Regions from separate parts of the Bacillus sp. NPDC094077 genome, predicted to be linked through region 1. Evidence: riboswitches for the same ligand, from Rfam matches in the RefSeq annotation. Region 1 holds a riboswitch; each other region holds the start of a gene.
What was found. A riboswitch is a leader RNA that binds a small molecule or an ion and turns the genes downstream of it on or off. The one in region 1 is predicted to bind cyclic di-AMP.

Region 1 (6,037 bases):
TGCAGAAATGTTTGTAAGGGCTGGTGCTGGCAATGTAACAATTGTTGACCGTGATTATGTAGATTGGAGTAATTTACAAAGACAACAATTGTATGCAGAAAGCGATGTAGAGAATAATCTTCCGAAGGCTGTAGCAGCAAAAAAACGTCTAGAAGAGATTAATAGTGAAGTAAGAATAGAAGCTCTCGTTCAAGATGTAACGGCTGAAGAGCTAGAAGAACTTGTTACAAACGTCGATGTAATGATTGATGCGACTGATAATTTCGAAACACGTTTTATTGTAAATGATATAGCGCAAAAATATTCTATTCCATGGATATACGGAGCATGTGTAGGAAGTTACGGCCTGTCTTACACAATTCTTCCTAGTAAAACGCCATGTTTATCATGCTTATTACAATCGATTCCGCTTGGCGGGGCGACATGTGATACAGCGGGGATTATATCACCTGCTGTATCTCTTGTTGTTTCTCATCAAGTTACGGAAGCTCTTAAACTGTTAGTAGAAGATTATGAATCGCTTCGAGATGGACTTGTGTCGTTTGATGTATGGAAGAATGAATATTCATGTATGAATGTGCAAAAGCTTCGTAAGCATAATTGTCCTTCGTGTGGTGAGGATGCGCTATACCCGTATTTAAATAAAGAAAACACTTCGAAAACAGCAGTTTTATGCGGGAGAAATACAGTTCAAATTAGACCACCTTATAAGGAAGAAATGAATTTTGAACAATATAAGCAGCTGCTGAAAGGTCGCGTGAAGGATTTAAATATAAATCCATATTTACTATCATTTTCTGTTGAAGAAAAGAGGTTAGTCGCCTTTAAAGATGGCCGTGTACTCGTACATGGAACGAAAGATATAAGTGAAGCAAAAACAATTTATCATCGCTATTTTGGATAGAAAAGGATGAGTGGGATGAAAGTAAATAAAGCTTTAACAATTGCAGGATCTGATAGCGGAGGCGGTGCTGGAATTCAAGCAGATTTAAAAACGTTCCAAGAGCTTGGTGTGTATGGAATGACAGCAATTACTGCAATTACAGCGCAAAATACGCTTGGCGTTCAAGGGGTATATCCTGTTCCGTTAGAAGGTATTATGGAACAGCTGAATTCAATTGGTACGGATTTAACACCAGATGCTGTGAAACTAGGAATGTTATTTAGCAGTGAAATTATTCAAATTGTTGCAGAGCGTATTAAGAAATTTGGCTGGAATAATATTGTGCTAGATCCTGTTATGATTGCAAAAGGTGGAGCATCATTATTACAACAAGAAGCAGTACAAGCATTAAAAGAATATTTATTACCAGTAGCAACTGTTGTAACACCGAATGTTCCTGAAGCAGAAGTGTTAACTGGGATGGAGATTCATAATGTTGAAGATAGTAAGGAAGCTGCGAAAGTATTGCACGAATTAGGTGCTAAATACGTGCTTATGAAGGGCGGACATGCAGAGTATCAAGGTAATGAAGTAATTGATTTACTCTTTGATGGAGAAAAGTTTATTGAATTTAGAAGTGAACGAATTCCTTCGAAGCAAACACATGGAAGCGGCTGTACATTTGCATCTGCAGTTACGGCAGGACTTGCGAAAGGATACTCAATTGAAGAGGCAGTTCAAGAAGCAAAACGATTTATTAGTATAGCAATTGAAGAGCCGTTGAATATTGGAAGTGGTCATGGACCGACGAATCATTTTGCGTATCAATTGAATAAGACACATGCATAAGTGAAAATTTAACCCGTGGGGCTCCCCACGGGTTATTCATGTTAACGATTAATAATATATGTTAGTAAATGTGATTGGCTCTTCTCGTTTAAATGAGTAAAGTATATAAAAAATGTGATGATATTAATATTAAATATATAAAATAGGGAATCATAGCTTTCTTATTTTTAAGTATTTACTATAAATTAATAACAAACAAGAAATTAAAAAATGATTTCTAATATAGTACGGAAGTTAGTATAACAAGGAATAATAACTAAAATCGCTAAAATTAATAGTAACGAATTACCTAGAATTTTTATCCCGTATTAACGGGCAGTAAGACTCTCACCTCAAAATTTGGCGAATGCGAGGAAGTTAGGTGGGAGATCAACTGCCCGTAAAAGCCCGATTGGTTCAACTAATAATCAGTGGGGAATGTACAAAACCCCCACTGATTAAAGTTTCATTTTATTATTTTAATAGAATTATTCTTGTTGTTTTCGGTCATATACCTCTCTCGTTTCACCTTTAATTTTCAATCATTTCTTTATTTAATATTATTACAATACGACTAATGAAAATTCCTCTTGAGTGTAAAGATTTATAATGTTTAACAAAAAAAAACTTCATTTTGAGGAGCTTTTTTTTGTTTACTTTTTCCAAATGCAGGAGTAATATATCAGCCAGAATACATTTTTTTGTAAACGCTGAGTCCAAATTTATGGAGCGGGGGAACCAAATTGTGCGTCGTCACTAGGGGTGAATCTTTCAGTTTTGAAAGTAGGGCTACTCTCAAAGTCCGAATCCGACAGCTAACTTCGTAAGCGTCTTGAGAGAGGACGGTGCCATGATGGATACATCACTTCATCGGTCTGATTAGTATAGGGGAATATCAATCTACGTTTGAGTTCTTTTATGCTAAGGAGGATGAGGTACATGGAACTAACACTTATTTGTGTTGGAGAAGAAAACAAGATAAAGAGTTTAAGAGAGTTAGTAGCATTTCAGCATGAGTTAATTATTTTTACAGCAAATGAAGAGATCGCAGCTGAAGTTAGGGATTATGGATTTGAGGCGGCTTATAGTTGTAATCGAAAGCAGGATTTTACTAGTATTTGCACACGTATTAAGAAGGTGATTTTACTAGGAGATGAGCTTCCAATAGTTAGCTTCTTCACAGAACACATTCACTTTTCTTTTCAAGCGCCTATTACTGTTGTTACAAGGAATAAACGTTATCCAGCGAGGCTCTATGAAACAATTGGAGCTAAGTTTGTCGTGTTTACGAACTGTGATAATATTTCTTTTTTATTTTTTGAATAGGGCGGGGGAAGAAATGATGAAGGTACTACTACTTGGAGATATAGCAAATCGTTGGGCGGTATCGATAGAGAGGGTTCAAGAATTGACCCAGATCGATCCTATTTTTCCGAAACCATATATTTTATTACCATCAAAAGATGCTTTGTATTTAGAGTCGGATATTACCGAGTATGAACAATTGCATGTAGAATTAGCACAAGTTTATATTCGTGGAAGAAATTTACGTGCTTTTTTACGAGGTGAATAAATTTTGAACGAAAAGGAGAGCGAATGTTAAGTGCACCTAAGGTGGGTACTTATATACATTCGCTCTTTTTTCATATTTTAAAAGGGCATTTCTATGAAAAAAAAAGAAAAGATAAGAAAACAGATGAAAAGATATAAAAAATATATAATGTAAGCGTTTAAATGATAAAATATTTTCTTATTTAAATTAATTTACCTCTTTACAAGTTAAATTTTGAGGAGTATATTTACTCTCATAAATCATTCATAAAATTTCCAAAAAAACCTAAAATCGCTGAGTTCCAGAGATGGAGCGGGGGAACCAATTTTGTGCATCGTCACTTGGGGTGAATCTTTCAGTTCTGAAAGTAGGGCTACTCTTTAGGCCCGAATCCGACAGCTAACCTCGTAAGCGTTTAGAGAGGAGGTTTACTTTTTGTTGTTCATTTTTTGAACACTGAGTAGAGCTCAGTGTTCTTTTTTAATATTTTAATGGTAAATTTTAACAAAAGAAAGTGAGGGATAGCTATGTTGGATGTTGTAATGATCGGGATATTTGTTGTATTAGTTGCATCGATGGCAAGTCTGGCAAGTTGGTCAGATAAAGTTGTGAAAGAAGGGAAGCAATCATGATGATTGTCTTATCGGTTATTGTTGCAGCAATTACGGTTTATTTAGTGTATGCATTATTAAATCCAGAGAAGTTTTAATTAGGGGGAATCATTGATTATGATTTGGGTTGCAGTTGTCGTTACAATGCTGTTGTTTATTCTAGTAGCAAAGCCAACGGGGATTTATTTAGAGAAAGCCTTTCAAGGTAGCAAAACGCTAGATAAAGTATTCGGGCCTTTTGAAAAACTTATTTTTAAAATTACAGGCGTAAAAGGATACGATCAAACGTGGAAACAGTACGCATTATCATTAGTTCTACTCAATGGATTTATGATTGTCGTTGTATATTTCATTTTCAGATTACAAGGTGTATTGCCATTAAATCCAGCACATATTGAAGGAATGGAGCCTACGCTCGCTTTTAATACAGCAATTAGTTTTATGGCTGATACAAACTTACAGCATTACAGCGGTGAAAATGGTTTATCTTATTTATCACAATTAATTGGAATTACATTTTTAATGTTTGCGGCACCAGCAACGACGTTAGCGATTGTTATGGCTTTTATAAGAGGACTTGCTGGAAAAGAACTCGGTAACTTTTTCGTTGATTTTACGAGAGCGTTAACGAGAGTATTTCTTCCTATCGCATTTATAGCAGCGTTAGTCTTTGTCGCACTTGGCGTACCACAAACGTTAGATGGGGCGGTTACAGCACAAACGATTGATGGGGCAAAACAAAGTATTTTACGTGGTCCAGTTGCATCATTCGTTTCCATTAAGGAACTTGGAAATAACGGCGGAGGATTTTTCGGAGCAAACTCTACACATCCTTTTGAAAATCCAGGGCAAATGAGTAATATTTTACAAATGATGCTTATGATGTTATTGCCAACTGCACTTCCATTTACGTACGGACGAATGGTAGGAAATAAAAAACAAGGTCGTATCCTTTTCGTATCACTATTTATGGTGTTCTTACTAGGATTTATAACGATTACGACATCCGAATTGCATGGAAATCCAGCATTAAACGAAATGGGTATCCAGCATGTGCAGGGAAGCACTGAAGGAAAAGAAGTACGATTCGGAACAGTATTTTCTTCACTATACGCAACAGTAACGACAGCTGCTGAAACAGGAGCGGTTGATACGATGCATGATACGTTAACACCAATTGGTGGTCTAGTTCCACTCGTAAATATGATGCTAAATACAGTATATGGCGGCGTTGGAGCGGGCTTTATTAACATTATTATGTATGCAATTATTGCAGTCTTTATATCCGGATTAATGGTCGGAAGAACGCCAGAGTTTTTAGGTAAGAAAATTGAAGGTAAGGAAATGAAATTGATTGCGGTAACGATTTTATTTCATCCATTGCTTATTTTAGGATTTTCAGCATTAGCTCTTTCAACAAATTTAGGAACGGATGCCATTTCTCATTCAGGTTTCCACGGTTTAACGCAAGTTGTATATGAGTATACATCGTCAGCAGCGAATAACGGATCGGGATTTGAAGGGTTAGGAGATAATACACCGTTTTGGAATATAACGACTGGTTTAGTTATGTTTTTAGGGCGTTATTTTAGCTTAATTACAATGTTAGCTGTTGCAGCTTCGCTAAAAGAAAAAACGGTAGTGCCAGAAACAGTCGGAACATTCCGTACTGATAATAGTTTATTTGGTGGCATCTTCATCGGAACAATTGTAATTGTCGGTGCGTTAACATTCTTTCCGATGTTAGTATTAGGCCCAATTGCAGAATTTCTTACATTGAAGTAATGGAGGGTACATGATGAGACCGGTAGTAGTAAAAGAAAAAAGAGTGAAAGAGTCAACAATACATGCTGTAGAAGATGAGGTTAGACAAGCAAAAACGTTGGATCGTGATATCGTGACGCATGCGATGAAACAATCCTTTGCAAAATTGAATCCGAAAGTAATGTTAAAGAATCCTATTATGTTCATTGTAGAAATTGGATTTATCATTACGTTCATTTTAGCCTTTCTTCCAAGTAGTTCTAGTAGCGTACCAGGATGGTTTAATATAACAGTTTCTCTTATTCTATTATTTACAGTTTTATTCGCTAATTTTGCAGAAGCATTAGCTGAAGGGCGTGGTAAAGCGCAAGCTGACTCTTTAAAACAATCGAAAAAAGA
Region 2 (6,037 bases), on a different contig from region 1:
TGCAAACCCAGAATGTAATAAGAAGATTTTATGTTCTGAGGAAAATGAAGCGAAATATTTACGTGCATGTTCTCATGAATGTCGTGTACACCCACGTAACCGCTACGTAGCACAACATGAATTAACTGAAGAGCAAGTAGCTGCTGCATTAGAGAAAATCGAAGCAGGAAAGTAAGCGGAATTAGTGTAATAAAAAGAGAAGAGGCTACTCCAAATTTCATTTTGTAGTAGCCTTTTTTATTGTTCGGTTCTTTATTTTGTCAGTTTTTGTCGGTAATTCGATATATTTTAAAAATCGCTGATATATTTTGAGTTGTGGTCGATATATTCGAAAAATCGCCAATAAAAAATTCACCTACTAACGTACGGCGCGCATTACTAGGGTAAGAAATAATCTTCTGGAGTCAAAAGTCTTTACTGCTTATCCTCTTTCTCTTTCACAGCAGAAAGAACAGTTTGTTTTACCCACGCTTTTCTTCTTCTATGCTGTATACCCCATTGGTATAAATTTTGCGCACCTAAAATAAAGGAAATGACTATGCCGCTGATCGCTATTAACAGCGCGAAAAATTCAAGAGGCGATGATATTTTGTTTGAATTGGTGTTTCTTAAAAGGTCAATCATAGTAAAACCTAACATTTGTCCTACTACAGAGTAGAGCGTTAAAATTAATAGTAAAAGGCTATCTTTTTTAGAGGCGACATTTTCTTGGTATTTAAATAAGCTATCAAGGTTTTGCTTCGCGTTTGCGTATAGAACCTCAATGTTAAAAAGCTTTCTTAAGCGGAAGAAAATATCTTCACTTTGTGATTGGGATACTAACTCTAAAGAAAAGTAATTAGCTGTAAACGAATTGATTGAATAAATTAATTTCTCTATTTCATTTGTATCTTGTTCAATATTTAGCTCAGCATAGGCGTTTGCCATTTTTAATAAAACAATTTTATGAAATAAATTTAATAATAAAGCGTAATAAAATTCCCCGTACATTTGACTAGCAAGTTTAGTGACTTCTTGTTCACCTTCATTTGTTATACATGTGAAAATGTGTTCTTCCATTATGAAATAGCGGTTAGGAGCCCATCTTTGGTAAGAATGATTTGCTAAATAATCGTGAATATAAGGAATATTATTTGCGCTAATATACGGTTTACCATCGTCTGTTAATCCGGAAAGACTGGAAGTACGATATATATCGACTACATGAAGGTCTGACTCTTTCTTTATGGATAATAAAGTTTGTACATACATTCGTTGGTCTTCAAAGAATGGGAATGTTTGAAAGTAAGAACTCCGCAATCTCTTTTTCTCAAAGAAATCTGTTAAGCCATGAAATAAATCACCAAATATAAGTTTTTCCACTTGTGAATATTTTTTTCCATCACATTCAATACAAATAGTCTCAGTTGTATCATTTCTAGTTTCAAGTACACGGAAGCGGGCAGCGAATTCGATTGCTTCTGATAATGTCATGTTTGGAGCGGTTTTTACTTCTGTTCGAATTGTTAAGAAGCCAAGCTCATAAGGACAAAGTGTTACATCAATTGAGTGTACGGTGAATGGGACTGAAATAAGGTTTGTTGTTAAATATCCATTTAAGTTAAGGTCTTTAGAATAACGTTGCAATCCTTTTTGATATTCTGAATGAGGAAAAAGAATTTTATTTGTAAATGAAAGATAGTACGCTTCCATATTTTGATGTGAAACTTTAAACTGCCCATAATATGTATTTTCATCATCGAGATGATCGAGTCGAAAAGGACGAAAATTATTTTTTTGTAAGAAAGGGAACATATTTTGTTCATATCCACTTTTAAACGAAAATGGGAAAATAAATTGAAATATAGCTGTTGTTACATCTTTTTCCTCTATTGATTGTATTGCCTCCATTTACATTGTTTCCTTTCCATTTAAGCTATAGAAACAACATGCCCAATTTTTCTTGAAAATAACCTCTCATTTTCAGTAGATTAGGAATGAAAATTCAGCTAATTAAGTAGGGGACATGTATAATATTATGTATACTAAAACTAGTATAATTATGTTATGAAAAGGGGGATATAGTATGCGTATTTTAGTGTTAGGGGCTGGGGGCGTTGGCGGATTTTTTGGTGGTCGATTAGTAGAAAAGGGAGAGGATGTTACATTTCTCGTCCGCAGTAAAAGAAAACAGCAATTAGAGGAAAAAGGACTTATTATTCGTAGTGTTAGCGGGGATTTTTCATTTCAACCGAAATTAATAACGAAAGAAGATCGTACTGCTCCATTTGATGTGATTTTATTTTCAACAAAGGCGTATCATTTAAACGACGCAATTGAAGATTTAAAGCCATTTGTAGATGAAAATACTGTGATAATCCCATTATTAAATGGTATCGCTCATTTATCGCTATTACAAAAGGAATTCGGTGAAGAAAAAGTAATTGGCGGTTTATGCTTTATCGAGACGACGTTAAATGATCAAGGAGAAATTGTACAAACTAGTACTGCCAACAGACTTGTATTCGGGGAAATAAAGCCCCAAGATTCAGCGAGAATAAAGCGTATTTCTAAAGTTTTTGCAGGTACGAAAGCCAGTTTTATTTTAAGTGAAAATATTACGCAAGATATGTGGCATAAATATTTATTTATTACTGTAATGTCAGGTGTGACAACATTAATGCGTGCACCGATAGGACCGATTCGTGAAAGTGATGGAGGTCGAGAATTTATCCGGAATTTATTTGCAGAATCTGTGCAAATCATGAAAGCTATGAAGGCACCAGTTAAGGATAATATTATTGAGGAACATATGAAAACGATTGATAAAATTTCGTATGATATGAAGTCATCGATGCAGCGTGATATGGAAAAAGGTTCGTTTATTGAAGGGAAGCACTTGCAAGGATACTTATTGGATTTAGCAGAGCAATTTTCTATAGAAGCACCATTATTAGGAGCGGTATATCAAAACTTGAAGGTATATGAAGAAATGGCCTTTAACAAATCTGTAATAGAATTAGATGTATGAAAAAATAAAAAAGATAGCAATATATAAGTGTATTGCTATCTTTTTTATTTGTGTATGACAAATTATTTGTTTCTTTTAACTCTTTCTGTCAAATTTATTTCCTCTTCACGTTTACCATATAGCTGATTAATTTCATTTGCTACTACATCTAAATATGAGTCGGAAAAAAGTGGCTTCTTTTTTTTAGACATATGGGTCTCCTTTGTGGATTTTTTAGTATTCATTATGTATATTTATTGGCGGATTATGCGCAATCATTTTAAATTTTTTCTTTTTCAAAATTTTTGTTTACTTTTTGAAAATAAAGGAGTATTATAATCCACAGTTTCAATTTTCTAAATCGCTGAAACCGCATGGTGCGGGGGACCCGTTTTAATGGATTAGTGCATAATCAAATGGGGTGAATCCTTGAAAAAGGTAGGGCTACTCATAGGCCCGAATCCGACAGCTAACCTCGTAAGCGTTATATTGAGAAGGAAGGTGGAGCTTGTGCGACAAAAAAAATAATGTCTACAAGTCTATTTCTTGATGGCTTGTAGACATTTTTTGTTTTCTGAAGAAATAGTTTATCCCGCTTTAACGGGCAATAAGACTCCCACCTCAAAATTCGGCGGATGCGCGGAAGTTAGGTGGGAGATCAACTGCCCGTAAAAGCTTGATTGGTTCAACTAATAATCCGTGGGGGATAACCCTTCCCCACGGATTAAAGTTTCACTTTATTAGCTGTAACTAGTAGAAAAGTTCGTACAAAATTATTGGAGAGTGGACAGCAGTGGTTTCATCTATCAAAAAATTTTTAATTGGAAGGCCGTTAAAATCAACTGAGTTAGGAGAACAAAAACTCAATAAAACGAAAGCGTTAGCTATTTTATCTTCTGATGCTTTATCATCAGTTGCTTACGGTCCAGAGCAAATTTTAATTGCTTTAACAGGTCTTGGAGCAATAGCTTATTGGTATTCCATTCCGATAGCTGTTGGAGTATTGGTATTATTGACAGCTCTTATTTTATCTTATCGTCAAATTATTTTCGCTTATCCTCATGGCGGGGGCGCATATGTTGTATCAAAAGAAAATTTAGGGATGAATCCAGGTTTAATAGCAGGAGGATCTTTATTAGTCGATTATATTTTAACTGTTGCAGTAAGTGTGTCTGCAGGTACAGATGCGATTACGTCTGCTTTTCCTAGCTTACATGCGCATAATGTAATCATTGCGGTTATATTTGTTATATTGATTACTATTTTAAATTTAAGAGGGGTAACGGAATCAGCTTCCATTTTAGCATATCCTGTTTATTTATTTGTTCTAGCACTATTTATATTAATTGGTGTAGGGATATACAATATTTTAACTGGTCACGTTTCACCGACTTTACATTCGCCAATTGGAACACCAGTTGCCGGAATTAGCCTATTTTTACTGTTACGAGCGTTTGCATCAGGAAGTTCTGCTTTAACAGGTGTTGAAGCAATCTCTAATGCAATCCCGAATTTTAAAGATCCTTCTCCTAACAATGCGGCAAAAACATTGCTTGCGATGGGGGCTTTACTTGCCGTTTTATTTTCGGGAATCGTCTTTTTAGCTTACTATTATGGCATTACTCCAAGTAAACAAGTAACGGTTGTTTCACAAATCGCTGAACAAACATTTGGACGTAATTTTATGTACTTTTTCATACAAGGTACAACAGCTTTAATATTAATTCTTGCTGCTAATACAGGATATTCTGCATTTCCATTATTGGCGGTTAATCTTGCGAAAGATAAGTTCATACCAAGAATGTTTACGATTAGAGGAGACCGTCTAGGGTATTCAAACGGTATTATTATACTTGGGATTGCTTCGATTATTTTAATTGTAGCTTTCCAAGGGAAAACAGAACACTTGATTCCGTTATATGCGGTAGGGGTATTTATTCCGTTTACACTTTCTCAAACTGGAATGGTACTAAAATGGCTTCGTGAAAAGCCTGAAGGATGGATGTTACGATTAACGATTAATTTAATTGGTGCAGTTATTAGTTTTATCGTTATGAGTATGTTCTTTTTAACTAAATTCGCGCAAGTTTGGTCAATCCTTATTTTCTTACCTGCAATCATCTTCTTGTTTCATCGAATTAAGAAGCATTACGATGCAGTTGGCGATCAATTGAGTTTAAAAACTTGTGAGCCGCTTATTCCGATTGAGGGGAATGTAATTGTTGTCCCTGTAGCTGGTATGACTCATGTAGTAGAAAATTCATTGAATTATGCTAAAGCTCTTTCACCAGATCAAGTAATTGCTGTATATGTTGCTTTTGATAGAGAAGAGGAAAAGGTATTTGAAGAGAAGTGGAAGAAGTGGCAACCTGACGTAAGGCTTGTTACATTGCACTCTCATTATAGAAGTATCATTCAGCCATTAACAAAGTTTATTGATACAGTGCAGTATAAAGCAAGTGAATCAAATTACAGAGTTACGGTCGTTATACCACAGTTTATTCCGAAAAAGGGTTGGCATAACATTCTTCATAATCAGTCTAGCTTATTAATTCGTGCGTATTTACTGTATCGAAGAAATGTTGTAATTACGACAGTACCATATCATTTGAAAAAATAGAAAAATTAATGTTAAGGATAGCTTCACTTTAGTGAAGCTATCTTTTTGTATGTATATGCTATGCATAATTGCATATAGGCTTAAAAGATATATTAATATAATTTTATCGGTTATGAGTAAATAGTGTTTTCTGTTGTGGTATATAGATAATCTAATCGGGAAAGTGAATCGAATTTTATTTTGGAATAAGGACATGAAAGCTTGAAAATAAAGGGAATGAAAATACTTCTTTACGATAGATAAATGGCTGTGTTTAAATGACCTTACAGTACAAAACTTAAATGAAAACAAAACGAGATTTCATATTTTCGTACGTTAATTAGTTTAAAATGAATAGTATTTTTATGTAATATATTCACTGTGTGAATGTGAGTAAAATAGAAATTTTATACAACTTTATTCGCACTAAACATATATGAAAAGTTATG
Region 3 (6,037 bases), on a different contig from region 1:
AACTCTTCTAATTGCTTTTGCAAACGTGATGCCGCTACTGCGTATCCTAAAAATAAATCATGCGAGTTTTCATCATCGACAAAATAACAGCTAGGATCAGCCTCAGCTTGCGTTCTTCCTTCTTCTACTGCTTTACTATAATCAGCCTCATATTCAATAACATTTACATTTTTACTTCTTAATAAATCTTTCTTCCATTCTTTTGCGTCTGCTGACATATGAACAGTCACATTAAATCCTAGTTTCGCACTCATAATGCCAATGCTCAGTCCTAAGTTTCCTGTCGAACCTACCGCAATAGAATATTTTGCAAAAAACTTCCTACATGTGTCGCTATCTAAAACTGAATAATCGTCTTTCTCAGTTAATATTCCATGCTGAAGTGCCAATTGCTCAGCATGTTTCAACACTTCATAAATGCCACCTCTCGCCTTTATCGATCCTGATATCGGAAGCTGACTATCACACTTTAATAGTAATTCTCCTAATATTGGTTGCCCGTATTTCTTCTCTAAAGACTGCTTCATAGCAGGTATTTTCACTAAAGGTGATTCTATAATTCCACTCGTCTCTTTCGTTTCAGGAAAAACTTTCGCAATATATGGTGCAAAACGTTTTAACCTCTCTTCCGCATCTTTTACATTTTCTTCATTTAGTGGTGAGCCTTTTATCGCTGTTTCATAATTTTCTATATTCGGGTTTATCCAAAATACTTCTTCTGTTGCAATTAAGTTGTTTAATAGTGGACATTGCTCTTTTAGTTTCTCTATTCCCTTCATTCCTCTTCCCCCTCATAACCTTGTAGCTTACGATTCAATAAATTATAATTAAATTAATTTAATTTTAATATAGTTTAACATAAAAAATAATTTTAGTTAATTTCAATTTAATTTTTTAAAATATAATTTAATAATTATTAAGGAGCTTTTAATTATGGAAAATATAGATATTGGTAAAAAGATTGAAAAACAAAGAAAAGAAAAAGGCTTAACTAGTAAAGAACTAGCAAAGATGGCCGATATTACACCATCTATGTTAAGTCAAATTGAGCGCGGGTCTGCTAACCCTTCTATTCAAACATTAAAAGTGCTCGCTAAAGCCCTTGATGTTCCAACATTTAGTTTTTTACTTGAAGAAACAAATACAGACGATTTAATCGTACGCTCTCATAAACGTAAAAAAATGATTATCGATAATTTATCGTATGAATTGTTATCACCTGATTTCACAGGAAATTTAGCAACAGCAATTATGACTGTTCCTCCAAATACTGCTTCATCAGAAAATGTCCTAGAGCATAAAGGAGAAGAATTAGCCTTCGTATTAGACGGAACAATTACATTATATTTAAATGAAGAAGAGTACATTTTAAAAACTGGTGATAGTGTAAAAATACCTGCTTATCTAAAACATAAATGGGTAAATCGTTTTGAGAAAAATGCGATTGTCTTATTTTCTGTTACTCCGCCGATTTTTTAATACATAAATAAAAACAGGTTAATCCTTATAAAATATGGATTAGCCTGTTTTATTCATTAAGAAAGTTAAATTATCGTTAAAAATTCAGCAATGGGGCCAAGTACAAGCACTGGTAAAAATGTTAATGCGCCTACTATACATATTGTCCCTAACAAAATGCCGCCAAATAAACGAGTATCCGTTTGAAAAGTTCCTATCGTTTCAGGAATAATCTTCTTCTTTTTAAGCCCTACTGCAACAGCAAGCATTGTAATGATTCCTAAATATCTGCTGATATACATTACAATACCCGTTGAAAGATTCCAAAACGGTGTATTATCTTTTAACCCTTCAAATCCAGATCCATTATTAACAGCTGACGACGTATATTCATATATTACTTGCGTTAAACCGTGAAAACCAGGACTGGAAATAGCGTCCGTTCCATGATAAGTAGAAAAAGCAATTGCCGCCACTCCAAGAATAAGTAATGGCTGAGATACAATCGTAATCGCAATTAACTTCATTTCTTTTCCTTCTAATTTTTTATTTAAAAACTCTGGTGTACGACCGACCATTAATCCTGCTAAAAACACAGCAATCATCGCATACATGATTACATTCATAAACCCAACTCCAATACCACCAAACACCGCTCCTAAAAGCATATTTACAAGCGGAACCATTCCTCCAATCGGCGTTAGCGTATCATGAGTCGTATTGACCCCACCAGTACCAGAAGCACTTGTTACATTCGCATAAAGTGCAGAAGAGATAATTCCAAGACGAGTTTCCTTCCCTTCCATATTCCCTTGTGAACTTTCTACTCCTAATTGACTTAACAGCGGATTCCCCTTTAATTCAGTCGTAACAAGAACCGAAAAACTAATTATAAAAAGAATAAGCATTGATATAAAAAGCATTCTTCCTTGCTTTCGATTACCGACCATTCTACCGTATACAAATGGAAATGCCATTGGAATTAGCATTTGTAATACCATCTGTAACACATTACTGACCATATTAGGATTTTCGAAAGGGTGTGCAGATACCGTTCCAAAAAAACCACCGCCGTTGTCCCCAAGTTCCTTAATAGATAATAAAGAAGCTACCGGCCCACGAGGTAGTTCTTGTATAGTTCCCTCAATCGTTTTCACGATTACTGTTGAATCTATCGTTTGAGGTACTCCTAATAATACAAATAACAATGATGTTATAAACGCAATCGGCAGAAGTACACGTGTAATAGATTGTACAAAATCAACAAAAAAGTTCCCAATTCTTTTCCCAGCTAATAGACGAATAAATGTAATACCAACTGCCAATGAAGTGGCAGGAGCAGCAAACATCATAAACGTTACACCTATCATTTGAGAAAAATAAGATAAGCTACTTTCTCCACCATAATGTTGTAAATTAGCATTCGTCATAAACGTAATCGCTGTATGAAAAGCTAAAGTAGGTTCTAAGCCCTCAAAATGATTAGGGTTTAACGGTAACATTCCTTGTAGCCTAAAAATAGCATATACGACTACAATAAAAGAAAAATTCGTCATTAATAAGCAAAAGACATATCTTTTACCACTTTGACTATGACCTTTAACCCCAGTCACTTTAAATAATATTGTTTCTATCGGTCCAAATACTTTTTGCAATAAATGATGCTTTTGAAAAGCGTTATATAAATAATCTCCCATAGGTTTTGCGATTAACACGAATAGACCAATTGTAATTAGACTTGTAAACCAGCTCATTCTTTTCTCCCTCTCTTTACGAATACATATTTTCATTTTTTGCTAATAAGAGAATAAAAAAAGAAAACACTAGGTTGCACCTAGTGTTTAATATACACAAGTCCCCCCTCTCAAAACGCTGACGAGGTTAGCTGTCGGATTCGGACCTTGAGAGTAGCCCTACCTATAAAAGGATTCACCCCTAGTGCCATATGCACAAATTTGGTTCCCCCGCTCCATAATGGATTAAGCGATACATATTCAGCTGTCAAATACAAATTGAGCTATTCTGACTGTTAATATACTCCTCTGAAATGTACTTGTAAAGAGAGAAATATAATTCTCTTTTTACAACAAACTATTACAAAATAACTACTAAAAATAACGATACACGGATGCTTGTCCATTGTATGCTGGTAATATAAACGTTGATTTCTGTTAATCGTTTGCTGTTTTCAAAGTATGTAACTCCTTTTTTCTTTTCAACATAAGTTTGCTGTTTTCTACGTTTATGAATTTGAGTTGATGTGGGTCTGTATATTACAACTCGCGAGGGTAATTTTTGTTTTCCAATATAGGCATTTCAAATTTCATAAGTTTCTCCTGGTTTTATCTGATGCATAATATCTTCAAGGTTAAGTAAAACATATAAAGATCGCTTTTTTACTGTTCCATCCCGAAAGAATTCTGGAGATTCATTCTTCACGTATACTCTATTATTCAACTTCAGCCGTGAAACATTGAATACACCTCGTTGATCCATCTGGTCTAAATCTTTTAGAGAAAAGCACCCTAAATCTCGAATACATAAATCTCCTGGGCGTAAGATATCTAAACACTCTGTACCAAAGGTTTTACCATTATTTTTACCTGGTTTCATTTGAAAATTAAGAAATTTCCCACTATGCAAATCATACTCTAGCTGAATCTTAATACCAGCTGTGTATGCACATCCTCCTGAACCAGGATAAATAGGAGCCAAATGATTGGGGACCTGAAAAAAGGACAACACTTCATCGTCAGGTGAAGTTTATACATAATCTGTTTGGAATTGCATAATAATTTGTAATCACATAGACTGTGTAGGGCTTTATAACTCTATTAAATGATTTTTTCACCAGAACTATTTTTATTATGCAAGACCACCATTTGAAAATATAACTTGTCCATTAATCCAGCGTCCTGAAGTTACTAAAAACATTACTGTATCGGCAATGTCTTCTGGTGTACCCAGACGTTCAAGTGGTGCTGCTTTAGAAAGATTATTTATTGTTTGCTCATCTTTTCCATCCAAGAATAATGGTGTTGCAGTTGGACCTGGAGCCACCACATTAACTGTGATATCTTTACCACGCAATTCGCGAGCCAATACCATTGTCACTGATTCAACCGCTGCTTTACTTGCAACGTAAGCACCATATGTTAGGAATTTTGTACGAGTAACAGAAGTAGAAAAATTGATAATTGCACCATCTTTGCGGACACGGCGCGCCGCTTGTTGTGAAATCACAAAAGCTCCCCGAATGTTTGTACGGTACATTTTATCTAAATCAGCTAAGTTCATATCTGCGATAGAGCTAAGTAACATAATACCTGCTGTATTGATTACGACATCAATACCACCCCATTTTTCTTCAACTATATTGAAAACTTCTTGCATAATTTTTTCATCTGCAACATCTCCACCAATACTAATTGCTTTTCCGCCTTGCTTTATAATATCATTCACTATAGTATCCGCTTTAAGCTTATTTCCAGAATAATGCACAGCTACAGCAAATCCATTTTTGACTAATTTTTTTACTATGGCGTGTCCAATGCCACCAGAACCTCCTATAACAAGTGCAACACGCAAAGCTTGTGTTTCAGTAAATGTTTTTATCATAATAACTCTCCTTTGTTATTATAGTGTTGAGTAACACAGACTTGTTTACCTTCTCCTTTAACAAAAACTGCAGAATTACCACTGGTGTTTTAATAATTGGTTTTGTTGTAAAGCTTTCTAAGTAAGACTACACCTTAGAAAAAGGATAAGGAGAATCATAAATGTGATATTTTAAAGGGAAACTATTCAAAAAGGACATTATTTTGGTAGCCATTGGCTACTACTGTCGTTTTCTTTAAGCTATTGTGATGTATCTGAGATTCTACAAAAACGAGGAGTTTCCGTTCACCCTACAACAATCATGCTTCGGGTGGATTAATCTAGAATTTTGATTTATCAAATTTGGAAAGAGAAAAACAAAGCTGCAAACTATGCTTGGCATTTAGGTGAGACGTACAGCAAAATTAAAGGGGGGCTATCTTTATCGTACAATTGATGGAGATGGGTATACTTTAATCTCCAACTTTGTAGAACACGCGATTATCACAACATACAAGAATCCGGACTTACTTTGAACGTTCAAATAACTGAAAAAGAACAACTTATATGTGCGTACAAAGCATTGTACCGCTAAACATCTAAATTACCTGTTTGAACAGGAGCATCAACATATACAACGGCGATTTTCCAAAATATTCGTTATGCTTTACGTACGATAAAAGGGATTGAAACGATCTAATCCCTATATACACGGAGACGAAGTATTGAATCAGACTCCGTCTTTTCAGTATACAAAGAACTACAGCAATTAGTACGAGTGCTTAAGCCTAATTCCAATCTGTAGGAATCTCTTATTTTTCTAACTGTGCAACAGAACCGATAATGCTAATACTCCCCTCAAAATTAGATTTCCCTCTAATTTTGAGGGGATATTGACAGTTAGGAAATGTATTTATTTTTGGTTTTTGATAAATTTATTGTATTATTTTTTATTAGATGAACGAATAGGGCGATTAATGGC

Region 2: it holds a riboswitch for cyclic di-AMP, as region 1 does, so the genes downstream of both, ACQKNR_RS22665 (APC family permease) here and ACQKNR_RS18550 (hypothetical protein) in region 1, are expected to answer to the same signal.
Region 3: it holds a riboswitch for cyclic di-AMP, as region 1 does, so the genes downstream of both, kdpA (potassium-transporting ATPase subunit KdpA) here and ACQKNR_RS18550 (hypothetical protein) in region 1, are expected to answer to the same signal.

Annotation. Positions count from the first base shown of each region.
Region 1 covers NZ_JBNNUF010000007.1:232,215-238,251, reverse strand. Annotated here, with positions in the region: gene thiF (thiazole biosynthesis adenylyltransferase ThiF) at 1-904, shown strand, start outside; gene thiD (bifunctional hydroxymethylpyrimidine kinase/phosphomethylpyrimidine kinase) at 911-1,732, shown strand; cyclic di-AMP (ydaO/yuaA leader) riboswitch at 2,410-2,557, shown strand; gene ACQKNR_RS18550 (hypothetical protein) at 2,651-3,037, shown strand; gene ACQKNR_RS18545 (hypothetical protein) at 3,051-3,284, shown strand; cyclic di-AMP (ydaO/yuaA leader) riboswitch at 3,546-3,691, shown strand; gene ACQKNR_RS18540 (SipW-dependent-type signal peptide-containing protein) at 3,791-3,895, shown strand; gene kdpF (K(+)-transporting ATPase subunit F) at 3,892-3,972, shown strand; gene kdpA (potassium-transporting ATPase subunit KdpA) at 3,992-5,659, shown strand; gene kdpB (potassium-transporting ATPase subunit KdpB) at 5,673-6,037, shown strand, end outside.
Region 2 covers NZ_JBNNUF010000011.1:150,907-156,943, forward strand. Annotated here, with positions in the region: gene ACQKNR_RS22645 (rhodanese-related sulfurtransferase) at 1-175, shown strand, start outside; gene ACQKNR_RS22650 (hypothetical protein) at 415-1,890, opposite strand; gene panE (2-dehydropantoate 2-reductase) at 2,066-3,010, shown strand; gene ACQKNR_RS22660 (hypothetical protein) at 3,073-3,201, opposite strand; cyclic di-AMP (ydaO/yuaA leader) riboswitch at 3,342-3,488, shown strand; gene ACQKNR_RS22665 (APC family permease) at 3,783-5,609, shown strand.
Region 3 covers NZ_JBNNUF010000011.1:62,434-68,470, reverse strand. Annotated here, with positions in the region: gene ACQKNR_RS22285 (D-serine ammonia-lyase) at 1-779, opposite strand, end outside; gene ACQKNR_RS22280 (helix-turn-helix domain-containing protein) at 934-1,479, shown strand; gene kdpA (potassium-transporting ATPase subunit KdpA) at 1,545-3,212, opposite strand; cyclic di-AMP (ydaO/yuaA leader) riboswitch at 3,313-3,454, opposite strand; partial or broken gene ACQKNR_RS22270 (transposase) at 3,595-4,197, opposite strand; gene ACQKNR_RS22265 (SDR family oxidoreductase) at 4,324-5,076, opposite strand; partial or broken gene ACQKNR_RS22260 (IS6 family transposase) at 5,274-5,860, shown strand; gene ACQKNR_RS22255 (MFS transporter) at 5,956-6,037, opposite strand, start outside.